Regions from separate parts of the Paenibacillus sp. NRS-1782 genome, predicted to be linked through region 3. Evidence: riboswitches for the same ligand, from Rfam matches in the RefSeq annotation. Region 3 holds a riboswitch; each other region holds the start of a gene.
The links. A riboswitch is a leader RNA that binds a small molecule or an ion and turns the genes downstream of it on or off. The one in region 3 is predicted to bind cyclic di-AMP.

Region 1 (8,130 bases), on a different contig from region 3:
AGCGCTTAAATACGTTACCTTCGCGTGTAATCAAAAATTTAGTGAAATTCCATTTGATCGCTTTGGAGCCTAATACGCCGGGAGCTGTTTGGGTGAGGTAGCGAAATAAAAGGTGCGCCTGATCGCCATTGACATCTATTTTGGCAAACATCGGAAATGTAACTCCATAGTTGATCTGGCAAAACTCCGAAATGTCCTCGCTGGAACCTGGCTCTTGCTTGGCAAACTGATTGCTGGGAAACCCCAAGATTTCAAGACCCTGCTCTTGGTATTGGTCATATAGTTCTTGTAGCGCCTTGTATTGGGGGGTTAGCCCGCATTTGCTGGCTGTATTCACGATGAGCAGTACTTTTCCTTCGTATGTGGACAACGGAATTACGTTCCCTTGCAGGGTTTGTGCATCATATTCATAAACGGTCATGGTTTTCCTCCTAATTTGATATTCTACAATTAAATTGTAAGAAATTTAACGAAGAGTTGCAAACCTATAAATAGATGTAATGCGCCGTTTATCAGGTGCATACAGCACTTTTTCTTTCTCTTTTACAAATAAAGGACAAAAAACGCTCCCCATACGTCAATATTGACATGCCTCTTCATTTTCGAAAAGAGATGAAAAACCGAGCTTGAAGGAGCTGGGAGAAGAATATTTATGTTGTAAGCGCTGTTATTAATCTTTTATGCTCTAAAGACCGATTTATAACCCCGCAGGTGAGCTTTACAGTGTTCCTTGCGCGGGTGTATGATTCAAGACGTAATTTCAAATGAAGTGAATGAAGCAGCAACGAATTGTCTATAGCGCTGAATTTTGCAGTTGCAAAAGCGGGGGAACCAAACGGGATCTATGCGGCTTTTAGAGGGCCGTGTGTCTCATGGGGTGAATTTTCTGGCCAAGTGCCAGAAATAGGGCGACTCTCACGTCCGAATCCGACAGCTAACCTCGTAAGCGTACAGGGAGAGGCAACAAACCGCCGTGTGCAGCCATGGTTTATTTTATCATGGTTACGTAAGAAGCCGGAGGAAAGCCTTTTTCCTTTGGCTTCTTTTTGTTGTCTTTTTATACCGGGAGAGGAGCTACTGATGGAAGGTCGGCTAATCATTGTCACTGCACCAAATGAAACGGGCAGAAATTTTGTGAAATTGCTTATGTTCAAAAAACTGGCGTTTGCGGTTCTGACGAATAGCGCTCAGGAGGAACGACAGCTCAAAAAAATGGGTGTGGAGCATGTTGTGCGCATCAATACGATGCAAGCGGGGAAATGGAATTTTCCCAAAAAAGAAATTGGCTGCGTGTATTTGTTCGAGAACAGCTTGAATCTGACGTGCCGTTTTCTGCAAATATGCCGGCCGCTGACAGCAGATCCGATCTATGTCATTACACACGGCTGTAATCCTCAAGGGATTTATCGAGGTTTGGGAGCGGACCATGTGATCTACACTTTGAACGGAGAGGTGGGTTTCCTGCTGAACGGATAGTCGCTTACGGTGTGCTGGTATACATTAAAATTTGCGAATTTAGTTGCATAGCGATTTTACGAGAGTGTCAGAATGATGAATTAAGAACGGATACGGGAGGGTATGAACATGATGGATATATACATGCTGCTGGTGATGGCTGTGAGTTATGGAATGATACTGATGCTTGTACGCTGGTGTGATGCGCAGACCTCCAAAGGAGGGCGAAAGGGATGATGGTTGTGCTTGCGCTTACGGCTATTGTATTTGTGTATTTAATCTACGCACTCCTGAATCCTGAAAAGTTCTAATCAGCTAAGCAGGATCAAGCGGGCGGGGGACAGCAGATCATGGATGAAACATCAGAGTCAGCGGGCTTTCGCAAACGTGTGCATTCGACTGGTGCGATGAACCCGTCTGTTGTCCAAACGCAGGAGTATTTTGAGGGAGGAAATAGATGATGGAGCTGCTGCAAATTGGAATTGTGATTGTGATATTGCTGCTCCTGGTGAAACCAGTGGGCACCTATATATATCATGTGTTCTCCAATGAACCAAATCGGACGGATCGAGTCTTTGGCGGGACGGAGAAGTTGATTTATAAGGTTATAGGATTGAAAAAGCTGGAGAGCATGCGTTGGACCACGTATGTGATGAGCTTTATTGCTACGAATGTCGTGCTTGTAGCGATCAGCTATGTGCTGCTGCGCTTGCAGGGACTGCTTCCCGGTAACCCGACTGGAAACGGCAATATGGAGGCGTCACTGGCCTTTAACACGGTGATCAGCTTTATGACCAATACGAATCTCCAGCATTATAGCGGAGAAAGCGGGCTTACGTATCTGACACAGATGGCGTTTGTTACGATGATGATGTTCACTTCGGCTGCTTCCGGTTTTTCGGTTGCTGCGGCTTTTATGAGAGGATTGACGCGGCGCGGAGAAGGAATGGGCAACTTTTTTCAGGATTTTATCAAAGCGATTATACGGATTTTCCTGCCACTGGCCTTTGTACTTACACTGGTGCTGGTTGGATTGAAAGTACCGCAGACGCTTCAGCCTGCGGCGGATATCACGACGCTGAGCGGAACACAGCAGCAAATGGCCTTGGGACCCGTTGCTTCGCTGGAATCAATCAAGCACTTGGGGACGAACGGGGGCGGTTTCTATGGGGCCAACTCGGCGCATCCTTTTGAAAATCCAAACCCCTGGACGAATGTGCTGGAAATTTTGGCGATGTGGGTGATGCCGGCTTCACTGCCGTATACCTTTGGGCTATTCGCTCGTAATCGCAAGCAGGGGTGGATTATATTTAGCTCCATGATGGTACTGTTTCTCGTATTCCTAGCCATTACGTACGTATCAGAGAAAACGGGTAATCCGCTGATTCAGGCACTGGGGGTGGATGCTTCTCAGGGTAGCATGGAAGGGAAAGAGGTCCGCTTCGGCATCGGACAATCGGCATTGTTCACGGCGGTGACGACGGCGGCTACGACAGGCTCGGTCAATAACATGCACGATACACTGACTCCATTGGGCGGTATGGCTGCTTTGGGCGAAATGATGCTGAACGTCATTTTCGGCGGTAAGGGTGTCGGGCTGATGAATATGCTGATGTATGCGATTCTGGGTGTGTTTATATGTGGATTGATGGTCGGCAGGACCCCGGAATTTATGGGCAGGAAAATAGAAGGCAAGGAAATGAAGCTGATCGCGATTGCCATTTTGGTACATCCGTTTCTCATTTTGGTGCCGACTGCGCTCGCCTTTATGAGTCATTGGGGATACGATGCGGTCACGAACCCCGGATATCACGGGTTGACTCAGGTGTTATATGAATATGCGTCATCTGCGGCTAATAACGGTTCGGGATTTGAGGGTCTTGCGGATAACAACGTATTCTGGAACACGACAGCGGGTGTGGTTATGTTCTTTGGACGATATGTATCTATTGTTGCACTGTTAGCTGTAGCGGCTTCATTGAATGCCAAAGCACCGACTCCAGTGACGACGGGCACACTTCGCACAGACAACAAGCTGTTTGGGGCGATTCTGATCGGGGTTGTGCTGCTGATTGGTGCGTTGACCTTCTTGCCCGTCATCGTATTGGGGCCTGTGGCTGAGTTTTTGACCATGTGAAGAAGATGAACAGGAAGAAGAAAATGAGAATGAGAATGAATGAACGGGGTGCTTGATCATGAAGGAACAACGCAAACGCATGCTGGATAAAAGCATCTTGAAGCATGCGATCAAGGATAGCTTTATGAAATTAAATCCGATGATCATGATGAAAAATCCAGTCATGTTCGTCGTGGAGATCGGCACATTGGTCGTGCTGCTGATGCTGCTGTTCCCCGGTTATTTTGGAACGGGTAACGAAATGGGCTTTAACCTGGCGGTTTTTATGATTCTGTTGTTCACGCTGCTCTTTGCTAACTTTGCCGAAGCGCTCGCGGAAGGGCGGGGTAAGGCACAGGCTGCCTCTTTGAAAAAATCCAAGCAGGATACTCAAGCCAATAAGCTTGTCGGGGATGAGATTCAGGTGGTCAGCTCGACCGAGCTGCGCAAGGGTGACATTGTGATGGTGTCCCAGGGCGAGATGATTCCGAGCGATGGTGAGGTGATTGAAGGTCTTGCCTCAGTGGATGAATCGGCGATTACGGGAGAATCGGCCCCGGTGATCAAGGAATCGGGTGGTGATTTTTGCTCGGTAACCGGCGGGACGCGTGTGGTCAGTGACCGGATTAAGGTGCGGATTACGACAGAACCGGGCGAAACGTTCATTGATAAAATGATTTCGCTCGTGGAAGGCGCACAGCGCCAAAAGACGCCGAACGAGATTGCGCTGAATACCCTGCTGATCAGCTTAACGATTATTTTTATGATCGTGGTGGTGACACTGGCACCGATTGCTCGTCATTTTAACATTGACTTGCCTGTTCCCGTGCTTATCTCGTTGCTGGTCTGTCTGATTCCGACCACGATTGGAGGACTGCTGTCAGCCATCGGGATTGCTGGTATGGACCGGGTCACCCAGTTTAACGTGCTGGCGATGTCAGGCAAGGCGGTAGAAGCATCTGGAGACATCAATACAATGATTCTGGACAAAACGGGTACAATTACCTTCGGTAACCGGATGGCGAGCCAATTCGTGCCTGTAGGGGGCGTAGAAGAGGCAGAGCTAGTCAAGTGGGCTGCGATGAGCTCGATGAAGGATGAGACGCCCGAGGGGCGCTCAGTTCTGGAGTTGATGCGCAAGCAGGAGTACACACTGGATGAATCCTTGGCAGCAGGCGGGACCTTTATCGAGTTCAAGGCGGAAACCCGGATGAGTGGTCTGGATCTGGCCGATGGACGAAAGGTACGCAAGGGCGCGGTGGACTCTGTCCGGCAGTGGGTACTATCGCAAAACGGTAGCGTCCCAGCCGATCTGGAGGAAAAAGCGAATCAGGTGGCCTCTGAAGGAGGTACGCCGCTGGCTGTCGCGCTGAATGATCGGATATATGGCATTATTTATTTGAAGGATACGGTGAAGCCGGGCATGAAGGAGCGGTTTGATCAGCTCCGGGAAATGGGTATCCATACGATCATGTGTACCGGGGATAATCCGCTGACGGCTGCGACGATTGCGCGGGAAGCGGGTGTGGATGATTTTGTGGCTGAAAGCAAGCCAGAGGATAAAATTGCGGTTATTCGTCGTGAGCAGGAGCTGGGCAAGCTGGTTGCCATGACCGGGGACGGGACGAATGATGCTCCTGCGCTGGCGCAGGCTGATGTGGGGCTTGCCATGAATAGTGGCACGGTTGCAGCCAAGGAAGCCGCCAATATGGTGGATTTGGATTCCGATCCGTCCAAGATTATTGAGGTGGTCGCTATCGGAAAACAGCTACTCATGACACGCGGTGCATTGACGACATTCAGTATCGCGAACGATGTTGCCAAATATTTTGCCATTATTCCGGCGATGTTCATGCTGGCGATTCCGCAAATGAGCGCATTGAACGTGATGGGGCTTGGCTCTCCGCTATCTGCTATTTTGTCGGCGCTGATCTTTAATGCTGTTATTATTCCGCTTCTGATCCCGCTGGCCATGAAGGGCGTGAAGTATAAGCCCATGAGCTCGGATCGTCTGCTGGGACGGAATTTGCTGATTTACGGTTTGGGCGGTATGGTGGTGCCGTTTGTTGGCATTAAAGCTATTGATTTGCTAGTACATTTGTGGATTTAACGCAGCCTGTGAAGGTGTGCATTTTGGATACTGAATGGAAGCGGAAAGGGTGAGCAACATGAGTGGCTTTTATCGGATGATGTCTGGACGCAGATTTGCTGCCCACGAAAAAGCCGGGTCTGCCCGGCAGGGGAATAACAAGCGTCCAGAGACGGGGGCTGTGCCGAATGGACAGCCGGAGAGAGAAGAGATGCGGGGAGGCACCATTATAGGAGTAGCCTTGCGTACCTCGGTACTGATGATCCTCCTTTGCGGCCTCGCTTATCCGCTGGTTAGCACGGGCGTGGCACAGGTATTGTTTCCGCAGCAGGCGAATGGCAGTATGCTTCGTAATGCCGAGGGTCAGGTAGTCGGCTCCGAGCTGATCGGGCAGTCCTTTGCGAATCCGGCATTTTTTCAGGGGAGGGTATCGAGCATAGATTATAATGGGGCCGGTTCAGGCTCCAGTAATTACGCACCGTCCAATCCGGCCTTGATACAGCGGGTCAAGGATTCCATAGCGGATTGGCAGAAAAATAACCCGGATGTACCGATCAATCAGGTTCCTGTGGACCTGATTACGAACTCTGGCTCTGGTCTGGACCCGCATATCTCGCCGCAGGCGGCACAGGTTCAGATCCCGCGTATTAGCGGCTTGACCGGTATTGCGCAGGATAAGCTGAAGGTACTGGTGCAGGAGCAGACCGAAGGGCGCAGTGCCGGAGTGTTCGGTGAGCCACGTGTGAACGTGCTCAAGCTGAACCTCGCGCTTGAAGCACAAACGCAGGCACAGCCTGCCAAGTGGTAAGTCTAGAGGTTGGAATAGAGTGATCAAAAAAAGGTATCCCGCAGCCATTTGGCTGGTGAGATACCTTTTTTTGATTTTATTAAGTGTTGCTTAGCTCTCAATGACCTGAAACGATTTGAACGATAAGCACCACATTCAAAACAATGATGACGGCGGTCACGATCCAGGTTAATACTTTTTGCCATGTTTTGTTCGCAAACTCACCCATACGCTTTTTGTCGCTGGTGAAGATCAGCAACGGGATGATAGCAAAGGGAAGCTGGATGGACAGAATTACCTGACTTAGTACCAGCAGTTCTTCGGCCCCTTTCTCACCCGCGATAGCTGTGACGATTACCGCCGGAATGATAGCAATGAGTCGGGTCACGAGACGGCGCAGCCAAGGCGCGAGACGAAGGCTGAGAAAGCCCTCCATGACGATTTGCCCGGCTAAGGTACCGGTTACGGTTGAATTCTGACCAGAAGCGAGCAGCGCCACCCCGAACAGGATACTCGCGAGTGTGGTTCCGAGCAATGGCGACAGCAGATAGAAAGCATCGCTGATCTCCGCCACATCGGTTTTTCCTGCGGTATGGAACACGGCTGCGGCCACGATCAGAATAGCGGCATTGATAAACAGGGCGAACATGAGCGCTATACTCGAATCCCATGTCGCGAATTTGATAGCCTCTCGTTTGCCTGCTGACGTCTGCTCGAATTTACGAGTTTGTACGATGGACGAATGCAGGTACAGGTTATGGGGCATCACGGTAGCGCCCATAATACCAATGGCGATATACAGCATGCTTGGGTTGGTCAAGATTTGCGAGTCCGGCACAAAGCCACCTAACACGCTGCTCCATTCCGGCTTAGCCAAAATGAGATTGATGCCAAAGCAGCCGGCAATCGTCACCATCAGTACAATGACCAGCGTTTCCAGAGCACGAAAGCCTTTGTTTTGCAGTAATAAAATGAGCATGACATCGAAGGCAGTAATCAGGACACCATACAATAGCGGTATGCCGAACAGCAGCTTGAGTGCAATGGCTGAACCGATGACCTCGGCCAAATCCATGGCTGCAATAGCGATTTCGCATAGAAGCCATAAGCCGATCGCAACCGGGCGACTGTAGGCTTCACGGCACATTTGAGCCAAATCTTTACCTGTGGCAATGCCGAGCTTGCCGGATAAAGCCTGCAGCAAGATGGCCATTAGATTAGAGATCAGAATGACACTGAGCAGTGTATAGCCAAATTTCGATCCGCCCGCAATGTCTGTAGCCCAGTTGCCGGGGTCCATATAGCCGACAGCGACCATATAGCCGGGTCCGGCAAAGGCGAGGAATTTCCGAAACCACGTGCCGTTCTTCGGGACGTTCAAGGAACGATTCACTTCCGCTAGTGAAGCGATTTCCGCCAAGTTACCTTTTGTATTTCTCATACGCTTCACCTTCTTTATTCATGTTGAAATATATTATTAGTGACATAATGATCGCTTTATCCATATTGTACACTCACAATAGTTTTTGTCTAGTACAACTTTTGTGTGGACAAGCAAATTATTCTTATTGTATAGATATAATGAAAAACCAAGCTTCCCTTCATCCATATTTCAAATGATTCATTTGGTGTGGTTTGTTTAAAGTACATACGAGAAGGAAATCATTATTAACATGACGATGA
Region 2 (8,130 bases), on a different contig from region 3:
TTCATCATAATAAATCAGGCTCCTCTCGCCTTTAAAATAATATAAGTGTCATGATTCGACAAATTTTTCTCTTTTCTGATATTTACTATACCAACGATTCCCAAAACAGTCAACCTTAAAAATTTGCTAACAGCTTGATTATGCAAAAATATTTTGAATAAAGAGCATGATGTGTGTGTATTACCTTATTTTATTGATGATTTTAGCCATTTGTCGATTTGGAAATGTCGAAAATCTATAATTCGACATAATACGACAAACGATGTCGAATGAAGGAGATCGTTTAGGATTTTATTGTATCTTAATCCATTATTCAGAATATTAAAGGAGCTGATATCTTGCACCAGCCACTTAGTGAAGAAAAAGTTTTTAAGGACCCGGTACATAACTATATCCATGTTCAGGATACAGTGATATGGCGTTTGATCAATACTCCAGAGTTCCAACGCTTGCGCCGCATTCGGCAGTTGGGTACATCTTATCTTACGTTTCATGGAGCGGAGCATAGTCGTTTTTCGCATTCGCTAGGTGTGTACGAGATTACACGGCGTATTATTTCCCAATTTGAACGCGGCGAATTTTCCGATTGGCCGAAGGAAGAAGGTTTAGTCGCGCTGTGTGCGGCTTTGTTGCACGATGTGGGGCATGGTCCGTTTTCCCATTCCATAGAAGAAGCCTTTCATATGAACCACGAGGATTGGACATGCCGGATTGTATTGGGGAATACAGAGATTAACGCTGTGCTGAAGCAAGTCGATGAAGAGCTTCCAACGAAGGTGGCTGCGGTCATTGCCAAAACGTATGACAAGCCAATTGTCGTTAACCTGATCACAAGCCCACTGGATGCGGATCGCATGGATTATCTGCTGCGGGATGCTCACTCGACAGGCGTCAATTATGGCACCATTGATCTGGATCGTATTTTACGGCTGTTGCGTCCTCATAATGGAAGAATTGTAGTGAAGGAGTCAGGTATGCATGCGGTAGAGGATTATCTGATGTCACGCTATCAGATGTATTGGCAAATTTATTTTCATCCTGTGACGCGCAGCTCGGAAATTTTATTGCGTAAGATTTTCAAGCGGGCGAAGGAGCTGTTTGGAAACGGATATGAGTTTAGTTTTCTGCTGGAACCGTTGCCGGATCTCTTTCGGGGAGAGCTTACGGTGGAACAATATTTGATGCTCGATGAGTCTTTGATTCAGACAGTATTCAGTCAGTGGAAACAGGAAAAGGACGAGATTTTAAGCGATTTGAGCGCCCGTTTTATGGATCGCAAGCTGTATAAATATGTAGAGATTGAAAATATGGATACAGATACCATTGACGACATTCGGACAGCGCTGAAGCAGGTTGGTTTACATCCCGAATATGATCTGGAAATTGATTTTCCGACGGATCTTCCTTATGATGTGTTTCGGCAGGGTGGCTCGACGGACAACCAGATTTTACTGCTTGGACGTAAAGGAGAAGTGAGAGAAATTTCCGAAGTATCGGAAATTGTGCGCTCCATTAGCGGTATTCACCGGGGTAAATATCACATGTACTATCCCCAAAACAAATTGGATGGGGTAAAGGACAAGCTTCCTGCCGAAATAAGGAATTATTTTGTCAAACAATAGACAAACATATGCCAATAAAAGTAAATAAGGGGACATGAATTTTGAATTTATTTGACACTCATACCCATCTGGATGCGCCGCAATTTGACGAAGATCGGGAAGAAGTTATAGCACGTGCTGTCGAAGCGGGAGTAACCCGCATGATTAATATCGGATTTAATCGTGAGACGATTCCATCCACGATGAAATTGGCTGAGACGTATGATTTTATTTATGCGGCAATTGGATGGCACCCACAGGATGCGATTACGATGCAGGAGGGGGATTTGGAATGGATTGCATCGTTATGCAGTCATAAGAAAGTCGTGGCGATCGGGGAGATTGGTCTGGATTATTATTGGGACACATCACCGAAGGATGTACAGCATCGGGTGCTACGCAACCAGATTGGACTGGCTCGTGAGCTGCACATGCCAATTGTCATCCATAACCGGGATGCGCATGAAGATATTGTTAAGATTTTGCGTGAAGAAAAGGCGAGTGAGGTTGGCGGAGTCATGCATTCCTTTTCCGGAAGCTGGGAGACGGCTAAAATGGTGCTGGATATGGGCTTTCACCTCTCTTTTGGCGGACCCATAACGTTCAAAAATGCCAAGCAGCCAAAGGAGGTACTCGCACAGGTGCCGCTGGACCGTCTGCTCATTGAAACGGACGCTCCCTATCTAACGCCCCATCCGTTCCGCGGGAAGCGAAATGAGTCCGCACACGTGGGACTGGTCGCAGAGGCGGCTGCCCAAATCAAGGGAATTACGGTGGAGGAATTAGTGTCAATAACGACCCAAAATGCCTTGGAACGATTTGACATTAAGTGAAAAAGTGAAGGAATCGATCAAAATAAAGAGATAGACGAAGCTAATCATGAATTTGTTGCAGGAAACTCGAGAATATTACAATATTTTAACCGAATATTTTAAAAAATGTACTTGAAACCTGCTTTACAACATGCATAGAAACAGGATATCATCTTTTCAGTGAATTGTTGTTTGAGTGTAAACATCAACAGCTCATTTCATGAACCAGTCTCGCTGAGTCCCTTTTACAGGGAACGGGGGAACCGATATGGCTTACAGTACGTCCGGCGTATGGCAAGAAGGGAACGTCTCTTCCGTCCAGCCGGCTCGACCGAAATTCTTTTCCCGGATGGGATTGAACAGGTGGAGGGGCCGTATTTCGATTTCTTTCTGGGTCTTCGGGGTGAATGCGAAGGCGACCGCCATGAGCGGTTGACCCAAGCTAGGGCGTCTCTCTACGTCCGAACCCGACAGCTAACCCCGTAAGCGTAACAAGAGAGAAGCCATCTCGTGCATGATTTTTCCGCATATTCGCACATGCCGGAAGCCACGAAAGAGCTCTCTAGTCTCTTTTTCTGGCTTTTTTTGTTGTGAATAAAAGAAAATCTGTCATCATACTGTGATTAAACAGGGGAGGACAGCATGCCGCGAAGACGGGTACATGGTGCAGGACAGTCGCATTACGGGCTTGTCTTGTAGAAAATCTGTTATAGTCACGTCAATCTCAACTATGTCTTACTCCAGACGGCGGGCTATGTAAGGAGGACGGAGGAAATGGGCATTTTCCAAAAAGAGGAGACCCATGAGTCACGCTCATCCAGCATGTCTTACGTATTGCGTTGGAAGCAAGAAAATGTGCGCCAGGCTGCTTTGGTTGCTATTTTTCTAATCGCACTAACGATTATGATTTCAATTCTGGTGTACACTGAATCTAAAAAACAGGTCTTTTTTGTCATCGATGGTAAGGCATCTGCGGTAGAAACCCGGCAATCCCAGCTCCAAGATTTGCTCAAAGAGCATTCGATTTCACTTCAGCCGCATGATACGGTTTCGATGCCGCTGAACGGAGCAGTACAGGATGGGGATCGCGTAGTCATCAAACGTGCCAATCAGGTCAAATTATCCTTAGCCAACGAGACGAAAAAATTGTACACAACAGAAAATACAGTAGAGGGTGCCATTCGCACCTCGGGCTATAAATTATCGTCAAATGATAAAGTTTATCCTGCTCTGGATGCTTCTGTTTCGTCTAACATGGACATAAAAATCATCCGTGTGAAGAAACAGCAGGTTGAACAGAAGCAACAGGTACCTTATCAGGTCATCAAAACGGCCGATCCAAGTCTCTATAAAGGTGATAATCGGGTCATCCAAAGCGGTAAAACGGGTGTTGTGGTCCAGCATGTTCAAAAGGTATACCATGACGGAAAATTGGTATCCAAGCAGCTGGTAAACAAGGAAGTCGCACAGAATCGTGTGGATAAGGTGATTGCGGTAGGAACGAAGAAAAAACCGGTCGTTCTGGCTGCTTCTGTCGGTCCTGAAGATGCCGTTAAGGCAACACGGGTTAGTTCGGACAATGCTGTCCGTAAAGCAGGTGTGAATTTTAAATATAACAAAGTATTACAAAACGTCTCCATGACGGCCTATTCGTCACAGGAGCCAGGTATCGGTACACGTACCGCATCCGGCACGCGTGTCACGGAAGGACGCACCATCGCTGTCGATCCGAGTGTGATTCCAATCGGCTGGTGGGTATATATTGAAGGGGTGGGCTTCCGCCGTGCGGAGGATACCGGTGGCGCAATTAAAGGCCACAAAATCGATGTGTATTATGAGAGTTTGAGTCAAGCCAATCAGTTTGGTCGCAAGCACGGTAAAACCGTATATGTGATTGGACCCGTGAAGCCTGAAATGAACTAAAAACGTGTTGTATATGTTTAGGGCAATGCGATAGTATTAACATCATAGTTATGCCATGCTAAGAAGAGGATACCCTCTTCTTATTTTGTTTTCAAAAGCAGGGAAAGATGAATATAGCTGACTGTGTAGCAGTGGAGGGAAACGCAAATGATCAAGGAAGTGATCGTGGTAGAGGGTCGGGATGATACGGTCGCTATTCGCCGTGCTGTCGAAGCGGATACGATAGAAACGGGCGGCTCAGCCATTAATAAAATGACGCTGCGCAAAATTGCGCTGGCGCAGGAGCGGCGGGGTGTCATTATTTTGACCGATCCCGATCATGCAGGGGAGCGTATCCGCAAAATTATCGCCTCCAAGGTGCCTGGCTGCAAGCAGGCCTTTATACCAGAGGCAGAAGCGACGCGCAAAGGGGATATTGGCGTGGAGAATGCCTCGCCTGAAGCGATCAGACATGCTCTGGCACGGGTGCATACGACGGTGGAAGGGGCCGATCCGCTAATTGATTGGGCGGACCTGATTGACGCCGGGCTGATCACCCACCCGAATGCTGCTGCACGACGTATGGCTTTGGGTAATATGCTGGGTATTGGTTACTGTAACGGTAAGCAGTTACATAAACGGCTCGCTGTGTTCCAGATCAGCCGTGAGGAATTTGCCGGTGCGCTGGCACAAATTGAAAGTGAAGGAATGTGATATCCGTATGACAGGGATTCAAAATATAGCAACACCGCGGCGCACGAAGGAAATTATTCAGCGGCACGGGTTTTCGTTCAAGAAGAGCTTGGGACAAAACTTTCTGATTGATCAAAATATTCTGAACAAGATCGTGAATGCTGCGGGATTGGACGAAACGAAGGGCGCACTGGAGATCGGTCCGGGGATTGGCGCTTTGACCGAGAAGCTGGCGCAATCGGCCAAGGTAGTTACAGCTGTCGAAATTGACCAGCGGCTTTTGCCTATTCTCGAAGAGGTGCTGGCCCCTTATGAGCATGTGAAGGTACGCCATGGGGATGTGCTGAAGCTGGATTTGCGAGAGGTGTTTGCTTCCGATTTTGCCGGGGTCAGTAAAGTGAGCGTCGTCGCTAATCTGCCGTACTACGTCACTACACCGATTCTGATGAGGCTGCTGGAGGACAAGCTCCCTCTGGAGAATATTGTCGTCATGATTCAAAAGGAAGTGGCTGAGCGTATGGCAGCGTCTCCTGGGACGAAGGATTACGGCAGCTTGAGTATTGCAGTGCAATATTACAGCGAACCCGAATTGGTCTGCATCGTACCGAATACGGTATTTATTCCCCAGCCGAATGTAGAATCGGCGGTCATCCGTTTGCGTGTGCGGGAAGTGCCTCCGGTAGAGGTGGTGGACGAGCAGCATTTCTTCGAAGTCGTACATGCTTCATTTGCCCAGCGTCGCAAGACCATTTCGAATAACCTGAAAAGCCGCTTCTTTACCAAAGAGAACAGGGACACGCTGGAGCCGCTGTTGCTTCAGGCAGGCATAGAGCCTTCCCGTCGGGGCGAGACGCTGAGTATCGAGGAATTTGCGCGTCTGAGCGCTGTGTTGCTGGAAGCCGGGATTTCCTGACCTGACGTACGAGCTATCGCTTAGCAGCAATCAGAGAGTCTCTGGTTGCGCTTTGCACGGTTGTGGCTGGTTTGTATAAGCTCTTGAGCATGATAAGGAACCAAACTGTGCATTCACCCATACGATATGGGAGGGGTGATACAGTGTGATGATTTTAGGAGACTTGGTCGTTCGAAAATCGTATGGCGGAGATGTCACGTTTCGCGTTGAGGACATCCAGCGGGATAAAGCGATCATTAAAGGGACGGAATTTCGGCTTCTTGCCGATTCCCCTGTGAACGATCTGGTCAAGGTGCCTGCAGACCAGATTAGCGGGAAGACACGGCAGGCCCATATTAAGGCGGATGAGTCTCTCAATCTGTTGCAGCAGGCACGACAGAAGCAAGCAGCCCGCAGTCAGGCGGCTTTGATCGGGGAGTGGAGTGATCCGGTGGAGTCGACGTATTTTGAAATGCCCGGCAAGGTACTTCATCTGGATGGGGACCCCGGCTATTTGAAAAAATGTCTCAGCTTATATGAGCAGCTTCGCGTTCCTGCAGAGGGACATCATGTTCACGAATCAGCTATGGCCGACACGTTGTATCGTCTGCTTCCCCGTATTCGCCCGGATATCGTAGTCATTACCGGACATGACGGGGTGTTGAAGCAGCCACAGCCTTATGATTTATATAGCCTGAAAAGCTATAAAAATTCGCAAAATTTTGTGGCGGCGATCCAGGTAGCGAGACAATATGAACGTCATCTGGATTCATTGACGATTGTGGCGGGAGCGTGTCAGTCCCATTTTGAAGCGCTGCTGCGTGCAGGAGCGAACTTTGCCAGCTCACCAGGGCGTATACTGATTCACGCGCTGGACCCGGTATATGTGGCTGCCAAGGCTGCCTTTACGTCGATCCGTGATACAGTGAACATGGGCGACTTGTTTCATCAGACGATTAGTGGCAGCCGTGGCGTAGGTGGTATCGAAACCCGGGGAAGTTATCGTATCGGTTTGCCGAAGCTGGAAAATTTGTCGACTCTTAAAGTAACGCCTTCCGCAATCTAAGGTTTGAACCTGTTAAATAGGATTTATCTGGATAAAAAGCCTCTGTGTACAGGGGCTTTTTGGCATTTTTATACGCATATTCCTGTTCGCAAAAAATTAAATTGACAACTTATTTTTCGGGTTGATATAATATTTAGCTTGATTTGACATTGTCTCTAAAATTCGTTATAATGGACAAGGAAAGAGGTGGTCGTTAGGCAATGGCTAAAAATACGCTGTTGGAAATCAAACGCAGTCTCGACGCACATGTAGGGCAAAAAATTTTGCTGCGGGCTAACGGCGGACGCCGTAAGACCGTCGAACGAACTGGTGTCTTGGAAGAAACGTACCCTTCTGTTTTTATCGTCAAGCTGGATCAGGAGCAACAAACGTTCAAGCGTGTCTCCTACAGCTATGCTGACATTCTTACCGAGTCGGTAGAAGTTACCGTCTATGATCCCGACTCCCATACAAGTGTCGAATGTTTTGACACACCTTAATTGATTTTATGTAATCTATACCGGCTTTGCAGGTTTAACGGCGGCTTCGTCATTCCAAATGACGGGGCCGTTTTGTATATATGGGGCAGGATGAAGCATCGCGTCTTTGCGCATACTAAGGCGGGAATGATCTTCCTTATTCCACTGCCGAAGGAGGCGTACGCATGAGTCGGAGAAGACGAGGTGTCATGTCGGAAGAGCTTAAGTATGAGCTGGCTAAGGATCTTGGATTTTACGATACGGTCAAGGAAGAGGGCTGGGGAGGCATTAAAGCCAAGGATGCGGGCAATATGGTGAAGCGGGCCATTCAGCTTGCAGAGCAGGCAGCTTCCCGCAAATCGTAGCCATCGTTAGTGCTTCGGTAGTACTGATGAAAAAGCGGGGATCTCCGGTATTATACCGGGTGGTCTCCGCTTTTTTGAACCTCATGACTTGACACGCTGAGTCTGATATAATATGTTAAGCTGTCTTGAGGGAAAAGTTGAAGGTGGGTGAACGCCTTGAAAATATACGAAAAAGCACCGGCAAAAATCAATTTAATGCTTGATGTATTACGCAAACGGGATGACGGATATCACGAGGTTGAAATGATTATGACCATGGTCGATTTGTCTGATCGTTTGACCATGTCCGAGTTACCGCGTGATACCATTATCATTTCAAGCCAAGCCGGGTACATACCGCT
Region 3 (8,130 bases):
AAAGCATAGAGGGAGAGGGAACGACAGCCCTTGTGCAGCTTCCAACTGCTGAGCCTGAGGAACTGGATGGGCAGCAGAAGGAAGCGTGACAGTAGAAATGGAGGGTACACAGGTTGCGCATTAACAAGTTTATCAGCGAAACCGGTTTTTGCTCGCGCCGGGAGGCGGACAAGCTGGTAGAGAGCGGACGCGTGACGATTAACGGCGAGGTGGCGGTGCTGGGCAGTCAGGCGGAGGAGGGCGACGATGTCCGTGTGAACGGCAAGCCACTCCGCGAGAAGTCCGGTCACGTATATATTGTTTTGAACAAGCCGGTGGGTATTACAAGCACGACAGAGAGCCACATTCAAGGGAATGTTGCCGATTTTGTGGGGCACCCGCAGCGGATTTTTCCAATCGGGCGTCTGGATAAAGATTCGGAGGGTCTTATTTTACTTACCAATGACGGAGATATTGTGAATAAGATTTTACGGGCGGAAGGCAAGCATGAGAAGGAATATATCGTAACGGTGGATCGACCCGTCACACCATCTTTTATACAGGGGATGTCCACAGGTGTAAAAATACTCGGCCAGCGGACGCTCCCCTGCGAAGTGACGCGTGTATCTGAGTACGTATTCCGCATCATATTGACGGAAGGGAAAAACCGTCAGATCCGGCGCATGTGTGCTGCCTTCAGCTATGAGGTGAAGAAGCTGCAACGTCTGCGGATTATGAATATTCGATTGGGGTCGCTTCAGAGAGGCGCCTGGCGTGACCTGACAGAGACGGAGAAGCAGGAGCTAGGTGAGATGCTGAATTATACACTCAGCTAAACCTGAGGGCTTCTCATGGCTGATAGATAGCAGGGCAATGGATAGGACAAGAGGCAGAGTGGAATAGCACAATGAAAAGGCACCAGCTGCATAAAAAATGCGGCGGTGCCTTTGTCTATATAACATATACATAATCAACCTTCATTCGAGCTTGAGGTAGGACTGATAACTTGTGTGCCGTTCTGATACTTACGTAGTACGGAAATTTCGACACGGCGGTTTTTGGAGCGTCCTTGACCATCCTGATTGCTTGCTAGTGGACGATACTCACCATAACCGATGGATACAAATTTGGTTGGATCAAGCTGCGGATTGAGTAGCAAAATGCGCAAGAAATTCAGAGATCGTTTGGCACTCAAATCAAAGTTGGACGGAAACTGACTATTGGAAATCGGCACATTATCTGTATGGCCTGATACGATGACATCATAGCCAGGAAATTGCTGGAGCATGCTGGAGATGGACTTGGCCAGCTTTCGTGCTTCCGGTTTTACCTCAGCCTGACCCGATGAAAACAGGGCGTTATCGCTAATGGTGATCATGAGCTGGGATTGGTTCAGCTTTGTATTGAGCAGCGGAGTCAGACCATTATTTTCAATATACTGATCCATTTGCTTTTTGAGCTTTTTCAAATCCTCTTCTTCCCGCTGGGCGAGTTGCTTTTGCAGTTCAGCCGTAGAAGTGGCTTTAGACTTTATAGGTTGTGTTACCTGTTCTTTATTTTTGCCCATATCTGCGGATTGTGACGATGGATTGGCGGCAGAGTGATCCAGTATGCCGGTGCCGCCACTAAAAGCCGCACTCATGGATTGAGCCATAGTTTCAAATTTTTTGGCGTCGATCGCACTCATCCCGAATAAGACGATGAAAAGAGCTAGCAGAAGGGTCATCAAGTCGGAATATGGCAACAGCCAGCTTTCGTCGGCATGCTCCTCGTGCGGTTCATGTCTTTTTTTACTCACCGGAATCCCCATCCTTCTTGATCAGGGTAGCCCGTTCGGTTGGAGTCAGGAATATCGTCAGCTTCTGGCTGATCGCAATGGTGGATATACCTGATTGAATTGAGAGCAGGCCTTCGACCATCATCAATTTAAGCTCCACTTCTTTTTTGGATAACCGTTTCAGCTTATTGGACATTGGATGCCACAGGACATAACCTGTAAAAATACCAAGCAACGTCGCAATAAAGGCTGCCGCGATGGCATGAGACAGCTTGGCCATGTCACTAAGATCGGCCAGAGCGGCAATCAGACCTACGACGGCACCGAGTACCCCGAGTGTTGGAGCGTACATACCAGCCTGAGAGAAAATCAGCGCGCCGGAGCGGTGTCGATCCTCGGTAGCGTTAATGTCCTCCATTAGAACATCCCGCACGAATTCCTGATCATTACCATCAATAATCATACGCATACCACCACGCATAAAGGGATCGTCGATCTCCTCTACCTTGGATTCCAGCGCAAGCAGACCTTCGCGACGGGTAATGGATGCCCATTCGGTAAACGTGCCGATGAGCTCTTTACGGTCCAAAAGCTTTTGTTCGGTGAAAATAACCTTGAACAGTTTTGGAATCCGTTTGATTTCTTCCATCGGGAAGGCCATAAAAATACTTGCTGCCGTTCCGACAAAAATAATCATGTAAGCAGCGGGGTTGTTGACCAAGTTGATTACTGGCGCGCCTTTGAGAATCATCCCGACGACCAATGACACAATCCCGAGTACAAGTCCGATAATGGTTGAAATTTGCATGATACACCTCATCCATGAGAATAGATTTTGAATCCTTTCATGCCGCTGGGGTCGTCCTTGCCCCAGGCACGTCATTACAAGACGGATTATAGTATTTATCGACAAAACTCTCTTTTTTGTTAAGTACGAATTTCCGGTATAATAAGGTGATTATGTAATGAATGGCGGAAGAATTGGAGGAAATGGCATGGGAGTGAAGCACGGACGGGAGTATGAACAAATTTTGAACGATTTGACAGAGGCTGTGGGACGCATTCCAGATAGCTATGAATTTTTCGAAATGGAAGCAGAAGATTGGGACAGGCTGGACCCGGCAGGGCGTCAGGAAGTCAATGAAGCGCTGGCTGAAGACCTGTTTTATGCGCTGGGTACAGAGCCCGTTATCGCTGTGGGCAGCGGTGTTGTCATCTATGAACCGGAGCAGCACCGTATCTATGTGCTCATTGGAGATGAGGAGTTGACGTCGGTACCTTTGATTTGAGCAGGCCGTTTAATGGATTTATCAACGGGGCCGTGGTAATATGGACACCAATATATCGTAGTTTTGGTCGCATTCAAGCGGCTGAAAGGCTTCCGTATAAACAGGGAGGAGTCGTATCATGCCTTTTACACAAGAAGAGATTGAAGCACATCTAGAGAAGCTGGAGGGCTGGGAACTGGAGGAAGGACGATGGATTGTCCGGAAATATAATTTTTTCAGTTTTATGAAAGGGATTGCATTCGTGGATGAAGTTGCTGCTATATCGGAAGCATTTAATCATCATCCATTTATTACGATTGATTATAAGACCGTGACCCTGCGTTTAACCTCCTGGGATGACGGTGGCATTATGGCCGTGGATATTAAGGAAGCCCAACAATATAATGAAGCTTTTGAGAAAATGCGTAGCAGTCATTGAACTAATCGTGGCCTACCGTATGATAAAAGCGCCTTCGATATACAACAATGCAGTTGTATGCCGAAGGCGCTTTTATCATAGAACACGAGGCTGGTGGTCGGGAAGATACACCATACAATGAAACGGCTTCTTGCCATCGGGAGTCTGACGTTCATAGGTATCCGTAAGCTCAAATCCGGCAGCCTTGTAAGCCCGGATGGCGCGCCCATTCCAGGTCAGCACCTCCAGATCAATTTCATTTTCAGGGTTGCGTCGTCTGGCTTCCTCGGCAATGGCACGGACAAATTCGGCGCCTCTGCCATGCCCGCACAATCCGGGATGCATTCCCAGACCTAGCCGGGTCACGCCAAGCATCGGGAAATATTGAGCAAATCCGGTTAGTATGTTCTCGTCATCCAGTACAGCTACATATTGCTCCTCGCGGAGCGTGGGGCTTCCAAATTCGACCTCAAGCACCTTCATTTGTTCCCAGGGTAGCCAGCCGTATATATTGTAGGGTGGATCATAGCGCCACTCACATATCGCAGCCGCCTGCTGCTCGTCCATCGGCACGATTCGGTAGTTAGATATTGAGGCCGGCATGTTTTCCCATCCTCCTTTTACAATACTTAAACTATTAACAACAGATTGTAGACAAGTTGCAGGGGATTGGCAAGCGTGTTTATTTCATGCTCAAGTCGGGTATACATTCAATAAGAAGGCTTTACTGCTCATATGCTCCCTCGCCGTGACGGTAAAATCGACGATGTTCGCAAAAACTGAAACCTTTTGAGGTGTCAGTTCGTCAGTAAAATTAACGTTTCTGATGTTGCGGACATAAAAAGCCGCAATTCGATTCCGGCCAGAATCAAATTGCGGCTCAGGTTAGCTTGCTGTTCGTTAGTTATTCTACGTTGTCGTCATCAGGAGTTTCAGAAGCTACAGCGTGGTAAGCATCTGTACTCATAATTCTTTTGGCACCGACATATCGGTTAGCGTAATAATTTTCGTTCAGTGAGCTAACAACTACACCACGTGAAGATGAGGAGTGGGCAAATTTCCCTTCACCCATGAAGATACCTACATGGGAAATGCCTCTACCTGTGGTGTTGAAGAACACCAGGTCTCCAGGTCTCATTTCATCGCGGGATACGGAAGATCCCATTTTGAATTGTGATCCGGATTGATGCGGCAGTTTAATTCCCAATTTTTGATATACATACATTGTGAAGCCGGAGCAATCGAATCCGTCGAGTGTAGTGCCTCCGCTTCTATAGCTCGTTCCTTTGGTATCTTGGATCACCTGGTCCATCTTGGAGTCTGCAAATGCACTGCCGCCACCGAATGTAAAAGATGTAAAGGCAATGGCAAGACCCATGACTGCGATTGTTAGTTTCTTCTTCAAAAAAAAATACCCCTTCCAATGCCTGCGAGGTTAGCTTAAGGATTCGGTAGAAGGTTCCCCTATGATCACTCTGTTGCGAGATCAATTCACCCAAACTGGTTCCCCCGCTTCCTAGGTGCCAGGAATTAGGCTTAACTTAAGATGTGCACCTTGGAGAGCAGTATTCACGATAACGATATTTTTAAGGTAAAGGTTACAATAAAGATTACAAAGTTGTTACTATCAGTTCACTGCGATTATTGTAACAAAGTTGGCTGGCTTTGGCAAATGTTTCATCGCAAAAAGTTACAAAAAAATCTGCTCCCTTTATCGAGGGAACAGATTTTGCTAAGAGTATTCAGTTAGGTGCCGTTTACATGAATAGAAATGGATATAGATAGTCTCCTTCCGACAGCCAAAAATTGCTCAGGAGGAACGGAGTGGGGGTTCAACCTCTGCCGGAGATATCAGTATGCCATAGGCGGTACTGTGAACTGATGTGCCATAGCCTGACCAGACTGGTAACAAAATGATACGTTTGCTGGAGAATGAGTGCCAGCATGCCAGTCCAAATCATCGCCACCATGCCGAATAGGCCAAGGACAAGCAACACACCTGCGCCGAGCAGAAGCGAAATACCGATAGCCGCGAGGATTTGGCGAAAGAAGGCGAGCAGCGACGACAGTATGGCGTGACCACCTACGGTGCCTAGCTGCATGTACAGGATGCACTGGCGGATGAACCAGCCATAAGCGATCCAACCGATGGCATAGGGCAGCACATGCAGCAGATAGGCGGGAGATTGCAGCGCCCCGGCTACGATAGGGTAGAGCCTCGGTACCATCCAGAAAGCAGGGAGCAGCAAGAGCCCAAGCTCGATGACGTAATAGATCAGCGATGATAAACCATGACGTTTCATTCCACGGAAAAAAGACAGACTTTGTGGCTCGGTCGCATGGGTGTGCAGACTTTGGTATATTCCCGCCCGGATGAAGGGGGTAATCAGTATACGCAGCACCGTTGCCCCCAGTAGTATCCACAGATACATATGAACCTCCCGGTTGTCTGTCAGGGCAATCTGGCTCTCCATCCAAAATAAGGTCTGCCCCAGTTCATTTTGCCCCTGATCAGGGTAGCGCAGTAGTAGGGGAGTAACGGCGGATTGTACCACCCGATAGAGAAAAACGCCCCATAGCAGTCGATACAAAAATAGAATGATGACAATATAAAATTGTATGCGCACAAGCGCCCAGCCTTCTTTTATAACGGTACGCATCTATAGACACCTCACCATGACAGACTTCCAAGCAGTGTCTCCAGCAGCTTGGTTACACTTATGCTCCAGCGGGTCTGTGTTTTCTCGTTCAGTTCGGCCTTCAGGTTGTTGTTGATATGCTTGTTCTCCAGCGCAATCGTGTACAGTGGATCAATAATCACATGGGAGACTGGAGATGCACTGTTGAGTCGATAGGTGGTGCTTTTGCCCATGCCGTCCCAAGCCTTGAATATCGTTGTACCGTCCTTGAAGGTAATTTGAACAGGGACCTTGGGATAATCTGCCCCTTTTTTGCTGAGTGTAATGGTTGCTTCGTATCCGTTGTCCAGCTTACGGTTCGTAATGCGATCCACTGAAAAATCCGCCATCTGGCCGTCGTATACATATTGTTCAAAATAGTGGCTCCATGAACGTCCGGTGACTCTTTCGACGATACGCTGAAAATCCTGTGAGGATGGATGCTTGAATCGGTAGGTCTGGACGTAGGTACGCATAATTCGGTCCATTTTTTTCGCGCCGACCTGGCGCTCAATGCCACGCAGCACCAGCTTGCCCCGAGAATAGGCATTTTGTGCATATTTAGCAGCTGAGCCGTACTTCCAAGACTCACGGTTTAACGGCTGCGGGGAAGATACCTGTCCAGACTGTAACGGCAAGTTGGGGATCAATCCGTATTCTTGCTCCATGAGCCGTTCCTCTGCATAAGAGGTAAAGCCTTCATCCAGCCATGGCTCCTCGAATTCGTTGTTTGCCACCATTCCATAGAAATATTGATGCCCAATCTCATGAACAACTGTCCGCTCCAGATTATAGCCTGGATTCAGGTTATCCGCCGCTGCAGCCGTAATGAGTGTGGGATACTCCATGCCGCCCGCGCCGCTGCCTGCTTTGGGTGGTACAACGATGGACAGGGTCGAATATGGATAAGGCCCGTACCACTTGCTGTAATAGGAAAGAGCGGCCTTGGCTGCGCTCATATAGCGTCCCTTGAGCTCCTTGTGCGATGGATCGAGATACAGCTTGATTTTGACACCCGGCACCTCGGCAGAGGAAAATGGTTCTTCTACGGCTACAAAATTGGGTGAAGCGGACCATGCAAAGTCGTGTACGTCATCGGCGTAAAATTGATATATTTTTTGTCCATTTTGCCGGACGGCTCCACGGGTGGGGAATCCAGTTGCGGCCACGATGTATGTTTCAGGCACTCGAATCCGCACACTGTAAATTCCAAAATCGGCGTAAAATTCGGAGTTTGCATGATACTGATGCAGATTCCAGCCTTCCTCGGCGCGTCCACGCTGTCCTGCGGTTTCGTAGACGCTAAGTTTGGGAAACCACTGACCTGCCATGACAAAATCATCTGTTGCGCCCATACGTGCGAAGATGGCGGGGAGCTTTACCTCAAACTTCATATATAATGTAATACTTTCACCACCTCGGACTGGTTTGGGGAGACGTATCTTCATGAGCGAGCGGTCGTTCACATTACCGTCATCCGGCTGCACGTATTGGGTCCGGTGCAGGAGGGATAAGCCGTCTTCCGTTTTAAGTTCAGTTAGTGTCATGGAGCCAAAGCCGTTCTTGGGCATGGTGTCACTGCGTAGCTTGCCCCCGGATTCCTTCATGAAGGTGGTTTCCATGGAAGAGAAGGCATTGGGGTACAGGTGCAGATATAGATCATTCACGGTTTTTGTGCCCGGATGCTTCCATGTAAGCGTCTCGGTGCCCCGCAAAACCTGTCCTTCCTCCAGGGACACGTCAATGTGGTATTCCGCCACACGCTTGCTGAGAACTTCCGAAGCGGGCTGCGGAGGACTTTGGGGTACGTCAGGCAGGATGTTTGCCCCCAGGGGCTTGCCCATGTTTGGCGCAAGAGCAGACTCCGACTGGGAATCGTACGGCGGTTTGCCCAAGGATTGCGAATCGGACTTAGATTCAGGCTGCCAGGCAAACCATAACGTCCCTGCGAGGAGACCGAGGGCTAGTGTAGACAGTAAAACGATTTTGGTGCGTGCTGGGGTCATACAA
Region 4 (8,130 bases), on a different contig from region 3:
CTGAAAGCAGACGGTTCTATTGAAAAGTTTTCCACAGAAGCGAGTGCGCTCAATGCGGATCGACAGGTTTCATCCAATAACATCGTGGATATATTTTGGAAATATCGCAGCTTTTACGTTACGGGTATCGGCTACACGTTGTTGCTGTCTGCGCTCGGGGTACTGTTCGGATTTATCATTGGTCTGATCATCTCTCTGCTGCGGATGAGTGGTGTACGTATCATTGAATGGTTGGGTACGGCCTACGTAGAGGTACTACGTGGTACACCTATGCTGGTACAGCTTATGATCATCCATTATGGGGTTGCTTTGACGCTGGGCGTCAATTTTACGCCACTTCAGTCCGGTATTATTACGTTATCTCTGAATAGCTCGGCTTATCTGGCTGAAATTTTCCGTGCAGGTATCCAGGCAGTGGACCGTGGTCAGATGGAAGCAGCTCGTTCACTCGGTATGGGACGAGGCAAAGCTATGCGTCACGTCATTTTACCGCAAGCGTTCAAGTCTGTACTGCCTGCGATCGGCAATGAGTTTATTACGATTATTAAAGAGTCCTCCATCATTTCTACCATCGGTATCGTGGATATTATGTATCAGGCCCAAGTCATTAAGAACATCACCTACGAAGGATTAAGTCCGTTCGTCATCGCGGCTGCTATTTATTTTGTAATGACATTCAGCTTGTCGAAGCTGTTGGGTTTATGGGAAAGGAAGTTGAGAGCCAGTGATCACCGTTAAACAACTGCGTAAATCGTTCGGCAAAAGTGAAATTTTAAAAGGCATTGATATAGATATTGCCAAAGGCGAGGTTGTTGTCGTCATTGGCCCGAGTGGTTCGGGGAAAAGTACATTTTTACGTTGTATGAATCTGCTGGAGCAGCCGACCGACGGGGAGATTTTGTTTGAGGGCGAGCCGATCACAGCTCGTGGTCATAACATTAATGCGACTCGTGAAAAAATGGGGATGGTGTTCCAGCATTTCAACCTGTTCCCGCACAAAACGGTGCTGCAAAATCTGACGCTTGCGCCAACTCAGGTTAGGGGCCAGTCTGTGAAGGAAGCTGAGAAAATTGCGCTGGAGCTGCTGCGCACCGTTGGACTTGAAGACAAAAAGGCCACCTATCCAAATCAGTTATCCGGTGGACAGAAGCAGCGGATTGCGATTGCACGCGCCTTGGCGATGCAGCCGCATGTAATGCTCTTCGATGAGCCGACTTCGGCTTTGGACCCTGAAATGGTCGGGGAGGTGCTGGACGTGATGAAGAAACTGGCTGAGGGTGGCATGACGATGGTCATCGTGACCCATGAAATGGGCTTTGCCCGCGAGGTAGGAGACCGCATTATCTTTATGGATAACGGTCAAATTGTGGAGCAAGGTACACCGGAGCAGGTTTTTGGTACTCCAAGCCATGATCGTACCCGGGATTTTCTTGCCAAGGTTTTGTAAGAAATGAGCTTGTAAAGGCTATGAAGAAAGCTCTCCGCGTTGGAAGTTTGACGGGGGGCTTTTTCTTTTTTTTGTCATCCTCGTTCATATTTTTGTAACTAATTTCGATTTCATGATGACAAAATTGTAACACATGTAGTATGATGTTCAAGGTTCCCAACATTTTCATGCAGATAAGGTTACAAAATTGTGATATTATGCAGTGAGCCAAAACTTACCGGGGCAGCAGACAGCTACGACAGACGCTGAATGCGGGACCCAAAACCATGGGAAGTGCGGGGGACGTAACAACGGCAGTAACTTCTGATCCGTCTTCATACGAATGGATGGAAGGTTGCCTAGGGGTGAATTGCATTAAGCATAGGGCTTCTCCTGAGTCCGAATCCGACAGCTAACTTCGCAGGCATAACAGAGGAGGTACATATCTTTTGAAACATCTGAAACGTATTGGAAAAACAATGAAATTTGCGGTGCTGGCAGTAGCCATTGCAGGATTGGCGCAGACAGCCGGGGTAGCCGACGCTGCTTCGCTTCATACGGCCAAGGAAGGTGACACCTTCTTTTTACTTGCTCAACGTTACGGGGTATTTGTAGAAGATCTGCAAAAGGAGAACCCGGATGTTGCCGCCAGCAATATATATGCAGGAATGCAAATTAAGGTGCCGGACGAGAACAAGTTAAAGGCCGCTTCGGATTCGAAGCCTCAGCTTCTTTCCGAGAAAGCGCCAGCAGGTGACGGTCAACAGGTTGAAGCATGGGGCAAAACATTCAACTACAGAAAAGTAGTTGACGTGAAGGCCACAGCGTATTCCGCAGCAGCCAGTGAAAATGGAAAATGGGGAGCGGTGGACTATTTCGGAAATCCGCTTAAGCTCGGTACGATTGCGGTAGACCCCAACGTAATTCCGTTGGGTACGAAAGTGTTGGTTACAGGCTATTCCCACCCGGGGCTGCCGGATCAATCTTTTGTAGCAGTAGCACGTGATAAGGGCAGCGCCATCACGGGTAAACGGATTGATATTTTCATTCCAGGCAGCCCATCTTTTGTGAGTGACTTTGGTTTTCAGAATGTGAAGCTGTATGTCATTGATAAATAGACTATGTAAGCAAATGAATTAAGTGAACATAATATATATTATGTAAACTATAATCAAATAACGTAATCGCAGGTTCAGATCATATATGGGTCTTGTCGATTAGTAAAGGGCTGTCTTGACCGCAGAATGCATCTGCTGACAAGACAGCCCTTTACTGTTATTTCCGCTCCGAGGTGTGAAGTAGCCGGGGAACCGTGACAAATTTGTAGCCCTTGGCTTTCAGCGACTGAATGAGACCCGGCAGGGATTGAACAGTGCCTTTCAGATTGGAGCTTTGACCTCCACCTGCGTGCATTAAAATGATAGAGCCTGGTCCAGTAGCCGGGATCACATTACGCTGAATTTGTGTTTTACTGAGTCCCTTCCAATCGAGGGAGTCTACGTTCCAATTGACAATCATGTAGCCGTGACGACGCGCCCATCGGATCTGAGGCTCCGTAATTTCACCATAGGGCGGGCGGATCAGCTTGGGTCGAAAGCCTACAGTGGCCTCCAAAATATGTTCTGTTTTCTTAATCTGGTTGCGAAAGCGTTCCGGTGAAGCCTTCCTAAAATCCGGATGGGTATAGGAATGGTTGCCTAAGGCATGGCCTTCACGTACGATACGGCGAATCATGCCCGGGTGTTTTTCCGCACGGTGACCGACAATAAAGAAGGTGGCTTTGATCCCATTCGCATGCAAAATGTCCAGAACCTGCGGCGTATACCGGGAATCGGGCACGTCATCAAAAGTCAGGGCAATTTGCTGAGTGTGCGGGCCGCACATTTTGAAAATATCCGCATGTTTTTTTCGAAGCATGGCTAATGTGGGAGTGGCTCGTTCTCTGCTCTTATGTGCTGAAGAAACAACAGTCGCTTCCTTGGAATGAGTCGTTCCGATATCGGGAGGCGCATCCGCGTGAACGGGAAAACTCGAAAATGCTAGTAACAGTGACATGATTGGCAATATTCCCCTGTACGGCATATGTATCCCCCTTTCCGTGCAGTGGTTCCTTCTGTTGCTTTCATTTATTATGTACCTGACATGTTGAAATTATGCTGCTGAACAGGTTAGACTATTGAATGGTTGAGTGGAAATGCAGCACAATACGGATGTAAGTGCAGATCACGAAGCTAAACGAACATATTCTATTAAACCTGACCGAAAACAGCAGTATTTTCGCAGCTTTTAGCCTTTAAATGGATTCGGTATCCAGTGATTACTGGTGTATAATGGGGTTGCAATTCATATTGTACAGAGATGGAATTAAAGGAAGGATGGATCAAAGTGACCGACTTGTTTACTCCTTATCAATTAAAGGGACTCTCTTTAAAAAATCGAATTGTAATGCCCCCCATGTGCCAATACAGTGTGGAGGCCAAAGATGGAAAGCCAAATGATTGGCATCATGTCCATTACGTTAGCCGGGCAGTAGGTGGCACCGGGCTGATTATTGTGGAAATGACAGCGGTCCACCCGGATGGACGCATTACAGATCATGATCTGGGTATTTGGAGTGACGAGCATATTCCTGCATACCGTAAAATAGTGGAGGAAGTCCACAAGTACGGTGCCAAAATCGGAATTCAATTAGGTCATGCCGGACGAAAGGCTGAAGATGCCGACTTGCCTGTTGCACCGTCCTCGATAGCTTTTAGCGAACGTTTCAAGGAGCCGCATGCTTTGACGACAGCCGAAGCCAGGGAGCTGGTTCAGGCTTATAAGGAAGGCGCGCGCCGCGCGGTGGAAGCCGGGTTTGATACAGTAGAAATTCATGGCGCTCATGGTTATCTAATTCATCAATTTCATTCCCCTTTAACGAACACAAGAGAAGATGAGTATGGACAGGATTTATCGCTGTTCGGTGTTGAAGTGATTCAGGCTGTTAAAGAGGTGCTTCCGTCTGATATGCCTGTGTTGATGCGGATATCCGCCAAAGAGTATGTAGAAAACGGATATAATGTGGAATACATAGCGGGCATAGGGGAACGATATCGTGATGCAGGTGTGGATATTTTTCACATCTCCTCTGGTGGCGAGGGGCCGATTGGTTCCAATGGCGGTCCATCTGCGCGTGCGGGATATCAGGTGGATTTGGCACGTGATATACGTGAAAAGCTTAATGTGCCTGTAATCGCTGTCGGTCTACTGGACGATTATGAGGATGCCCGGCGGGTGATTCAGCAAAAAGAAGCTGATCTGGTAGCGATAGGACGCGCCATGCTGCGCGATCCGTATTGGGCGCTGCATGCGTCGCGGGAGCTGAAAGTACAGGCGGATATCCCGGAGCCTTACTTGCGCGGTTTTTAGAATGCACTTTATTTTTTAGAATGCACTTTGTCCGATAATATTTTTGAAACTCTATTTGCAAAGCTTGCGTAAACATGTGTACAGAGCTTAAAATTTAAGCATTCAACACTAGGAGGAACTTCACATGTCTATTTTCAAACGTTTAAGAGATCTTACCATGTCCAATATCAACTCCATTATTGACAAAGCCGAAGATCCAGTTAAAATGACAGATCAATACATTCGTGATATGCAAGAGGATCTGGAGGATGCAGAGAAAGCGGTAGCCGCTCAGATTGCCATTGAGAAGAGATTCAAACAGCAGTACGAAGAGCAGGCTGCTCTGGTAAAAAAACGTGAAGAGCAGGCCCATACAGCAGCAAAAGCGCAAAATGTGGATCTGGCTCGCCGCGCGTTGGAAGAAAAGAAATCTGCTGAGCAAAAAATGACCGAGTTTAAGGCTGGCTACGAGCAGAACAAGGCGGCAGCCGATAACCTGCGCGGTAAGCTGGATGAAATGCGCAGACAGCTGACGGAAATGAAGAACAAGCGTGAAACGCTGGTTGCCCGTTATAATGCAGCTAAAGCACAAACGGAAATTAACAAAGCAATGAACGGTTTTAGCTCCGATACGGCAACTGCCGGGCTGAAGCGCATGGAAGAAAAAATGCTGCAAGCAGAGGCGCGTGCTGAAGCAAGCAACGAAATGTCCTCTAAAGAAAAATCGCTGGATGAGGAATTCAAGGAGCTTGATAAGAAAAGTGCCGTGGACGATGAGCTTGCCGCTTTGTTGAAGCAATACGACAATAAATAAGGTTATAAGCATGGCCGCCTGTGTGGCTGCTAAGGAGCGAAGGGGAACCGTTTTCTCCTTCGCTTTTCCCTGCCCGGAGGCGTAAATCAACATATATGAAGGTCAAGATGATGTGGAGGATGGTATGAAATGCATTTTTTAGAAACGATGAAAGCGATGCTTGTATGGACTGGCGCGGGTGCCGTTTTGTTGTTCGTATTGATGTACATTGATTCTTTATTTACGAAGTATAAGGATTTTGCAGAAGTGAAAGCCGGTAATATGGCCGTAACAGTCCGGTTAATTATGAAGCTGTTTGCACAGGGGTATATTTTGTCAAGCTCCATTGCTACAGCTAACAATTTGCTGGAGGCGCTTGTGTATTCTGTGATCGCCTTTGTCATTCTGTTTGTTTTGGAAGTTGTCGTACGTCTATTGCTTCGGTACTGGGCACAGCTTGATCTGGATAAAGGCACACAGGAAGGAAAAATCGGCTTTGGTCTGTTTTCAGGTACGCTGCATCTGGTCGGCGCTTTAATCATTGCGGCATGCTTCTAGGCTAAAGAAAGGCAGGGGGAATCATCATGGGTGTATGGAAACGAATTTCGAATCTGTTTACCAAGCCAGAGCCGCCAAAAGCGGAAAAGAGTATGCTTCATTTAAATCCCGGCGATATCTGTGAAGTGTCGCTTGTCACATATGAAGTGGTGGGCCGAGTACATAACCGCGCTCGGAATGCCGTTGTTCTGACGCTTCAGGATGGTAATCAAGTCAGCTACCTTCACATTGAGGAACGGGAAACGCTGCAATTCGGACTGTACCAGGCTATCGATGGCAGACTGGACAACCCGGAGGAAGTGCCAACGATTCTGGAGCTGGATGATACAACATATCATTTGGAAGAGCAGTATTTTGGGCATGTTACGGTTATGGGCCGTGCTCCTTTTCGACAGGGTGGAGAGCAGCATGTTTGGCAGTATCAGTCGGATGATTACCATCTGCTGCGTGTAGAGTGGCAGGACGGCCGCTTTATGCTTTATGAAGGAGAAGAAGTAATTACCGGAGACGTCAAGGTTATTCGGGCAAGCTAGGAGAGGGTGACACATGAGCAAACGCACCTGGCAGTATGCATTAAAGGTCATTGTGGCGCTGAGCTTGTTCGTATCCGTGCTAAGCGGTTGCGGTGCGCCAAATGTGAAAGATACGTACCCATTGGAATCGGTCAGTGGCAGCGGCAACTCGACCTCGTACGTGTACCGGGCCGCAGGCAAGACGGTTCCAGAAGTGGCGGAGGAACTGAAAGAACAACGTGAACCGAAACAAATCTCGCCGCAGAGCAATGAGCGGATGTTTCTGGTGTACAGCGATGAATGGTATCATTTACAGCAAGATCCAGCCAAGAAGGAAGACACATTAATTGAAATCGACAGCAAGAAGTATGTCGAGCAAAATTACAGCTCCAGCTTTCTAAAAGGATACTTAACGGCAACCGTACTGGATGCTCTGTTTGATTCGTTGCGCGGATCAGGCTCTTACCGGGGGTATTCCAGCAGAGATGTATATCGGCCTTCTCAAGGCCAGTACCGTGCACCTACGGTGCAGGAGAAGAAAGCCATCCCGCCTATTACGGTGGAGCGGAAGGGTTCCGTTACCCGCAGGGGTACGGGGTCTGATTCCAGTGTCGGTTCCAGCGGAAGTCTGTTCGACAGAGGCTCCAGCAGTAGTTCACCGAGTAGAGGCTCGATTTCGCGTGACCGGGGCAGCAGCGGTGGTTCCAGCATTTTTAATTCGCCGCGCAAATCTTATAGTAAGCCTAAAACACGCAGCGGATCAGGTAAAATCAGCCGACGAAGTCGACGATGATGGGGTTAAGGTGTGTAATGACAAGCAAACTTTTAACGTAGAATCTGCAAAACAGTCCGGGAATGTGATCCCGGGCTGTTTTTTTTGCGTATAGAGACTTGTCGCTACTCAATAAACATGGCTCGGATTTGCCAGATAACGGTTTTAGCGTTATAACAGAAAGAGGGCATTTTCAGAAGAACGGGAGTGAAGATATGAATCAGGCACAACTCAATTCGAACAAATTTCAGCGCAAAGCGGTTCAAGTGGAAGAAGCGCAAAGCAGAATAGCTGCTCATGTTAAACAGGGAGAGCGGGAGGATGTAGGACTGGAGCAGGCGCATGGACGTTATTTGGCGATGGATTTGACCGCACCACACCCGTATCCCAGCTTCCGTCGTTCAGGCATGGATGGATACGCCATCCTTGGTTCGGACACTGAAGTCTGTTCGTCCGGTCAGGAAATCTGGCTACGCGTGATTGGTGAAATCCCATGCGGCACCGTATCGGACAAGCGGGTGGAGACGGGAATGGCGACCCGCATCATGACAGGAGCACAATTACCTGAAGGGGCCGATACGGTTGTTATGTTGGAAGCGACACAGCTACGTGAGGAAGATGGACAGGTATATGTCGGCTTGAAGAAGCGCATGGAAATCGGCAAAAATGTGACGACAATCGG

Region 1: another riboswitch for cyclic di-AMP. It lies ahead of ACIFQM_RS01285 (hypothetical protein); the one in region 3 lies ahead of ACIFQM_RS00100 (C40 family peptidase).
Region 2: another riboswitch for cyclic di-AMP. It lies ahead of ACIFQM_RS14100 (G5 domain-containing protein); the one in region 3 lies ahead of ACIFQM_RS00100 (C40 family peptidase).
Region 4: another riboswitch for cyclic di-AMP. It lies ahead of ACIFQM_RS02840 (3D domain-containing protein); the one in region 3 lies ahead of ACIFQM_RS00100 (C40 family peptidase).

The regions. Positions count from the first base shown of each region.
Region 1 covers NZ_JBITPH010000004.1:77,894-86,023, reverse strand. The annotation lists gene ACIFQM_RS01290 (glutathione peroxidase) at 1-421, opposite strand, end outside; cyclic di-AMP (ydaO/yuaA leader) riboswitch at 790-965, shown strand; gene ACIFQM_RS01285 (hypothetical protein) at 1,081-1,476, shown strand; gene kdpF (K(+)-transporting ATPase subunit F) at 1,689-1,766, shown strand; gene kdpA (potassium-transporting ATPase subunit KdpA) at 1,916-3,592, shown strand; gene kdpB (potassium-transporting ATPase subunit KdpB) at 3,651-5,681, shown strand; gene kdpC (potassium-transporting ATPase subunit KdpC) at 5,740-6,468, shown strand; gene ACIFQM_RS01260 (Nramp family divalent metal transporter) at 6,566-7,888, opposite strand.
Region 2 covers NZ_JBITPH010000038.1:10,192-18,321, forward strand. The annotation lists gene ACIFQM_RS14085 (AbrB/MazE/SpoVT family DNA-binding domain-containing protein) at 1-8, opposite strand, end outside; gene ACIFQM_RS14090 (HD domain-containing protein) at 339-1,622, shown strand; gene ACIFQM_RS14095 (TatD family hydrolase) at 1,664-2,434, shown strand; cyclic di-AMP (ydaO/yuaA leader) riboswitch at 2,636-2,918, shown strand; gene ACIFQM_RS14100 (G5 domain-containing protein) at 3,188-4,336, shown strand; gene rnmV (ribonuclease M5) at 4,484-5,029, shown strand; gene rsmA (16S rRNA (adenine(1518)-N(6)/adenine(1519)-N(6))-dimethyltransferase RsmA) at 5,037-5,921, shown strand; gene yabG (sporulation peptidase YabG) at 6,070-6,966, shown strand; gene veg (biofilm formation stimulator Veg) at 7,167-7,445, shown strand; gene ACIFQM_RS14125 (small, acid-soluble spore protein, alpha/beta type) at 7,610-7,789, shown strand; gene ispE (4-(cytidine 5'-diphospho)-2-C-methyl-D-erythritol kinase) at 7,946-8,130, shown strand, end outside.
Region 3 covers NZ_JBITPH010000001.1:12,516-20,645, forward strand. The annotation lists gene ACIFQM_RS00065 (PAS domain S-box protein) at 1-89, shown strand, start outside; gene rluF (23S rRNA pseudouridine(2604) synthase RluF) at 114-815, shown strand; gene motB (flagellar motor protein MotB) at 950-1,777, opposite strand; gene motA (flagellar motor stator protein MotA) at 1,770-2,564, opposite strand; gene ACIFQM_RS00085 (hypothetical protein) at 2,752-3,045, shown strand; gene ACIFQM_RS00090 (4a-hydroxytetrahydrobiopterin dehydratase) at 3,164-3,463, shown strand; gene ACIFQM_RS00095 (GNAT family N-acetyltransferase) at 3,539-4,045, opposite strand; gene ACIFQM_RS00100 (C40 family peptidase) at 4,347-4,847, opposite strand; cyclic di-AMP (ydaO/yuaA leader) riboswitch at 4,852-4,989, opposite strand; gene ACIFQM_RS00105 (hypothetical protein) at 5,275-6,102, opposite strand; gene ACIFQM_RS00110 (M1 family metallopeptidase) at 6,114-8,126, opposite strand.
Region 4 covers NZ_JBITPH010000009.1:134,161-142,290, forward strand. The annotation lists gene ACIFQM_RS02830 (ABC transporter substrate-binding protein/permease) at 1-738, shown strand, start outside; gene ACIFQM_RS02835 (amino acid ABC transporter ATP-binding protein) at 725-1,447, shown strand; cyclic di-AMP (ydaO/yuaA leader) riboswitch at 1,694-1,868, shown strand; gene ACIFQM_RS02840 (3D domain-containing protein) at 1,876-2,544, shown strand; gene ACIFQM_RS02845 (polysaccharide deacetylase family protein) at 2,702-3,508, opposite strand; gene ACIFQM_RS02850 (NADH:flavin oxidoreductase/NADH oxidase) at 3,812-4,834, shown strand; gene ACIFQM_RS02855 (PspA/IM30 family protein) at 4,959-5,627, shown strand; gene ACIFQM_RS02860 (DUF350 domain-containing protein) at 5,757-6,164, shown strand; gene ACIFQM_RS02865 (DUF4178 domain-containing protein) at 6,191-6,697, shown strand; gene ACIFQM_RS02870 (DUF4247 domain-containing protein) at 6,711-7,469, shown strand; gene ACIFQM_RS02875 (molybdopterin molybdotransferase MoeA) at 7,664-8,130, shown strand, end outside.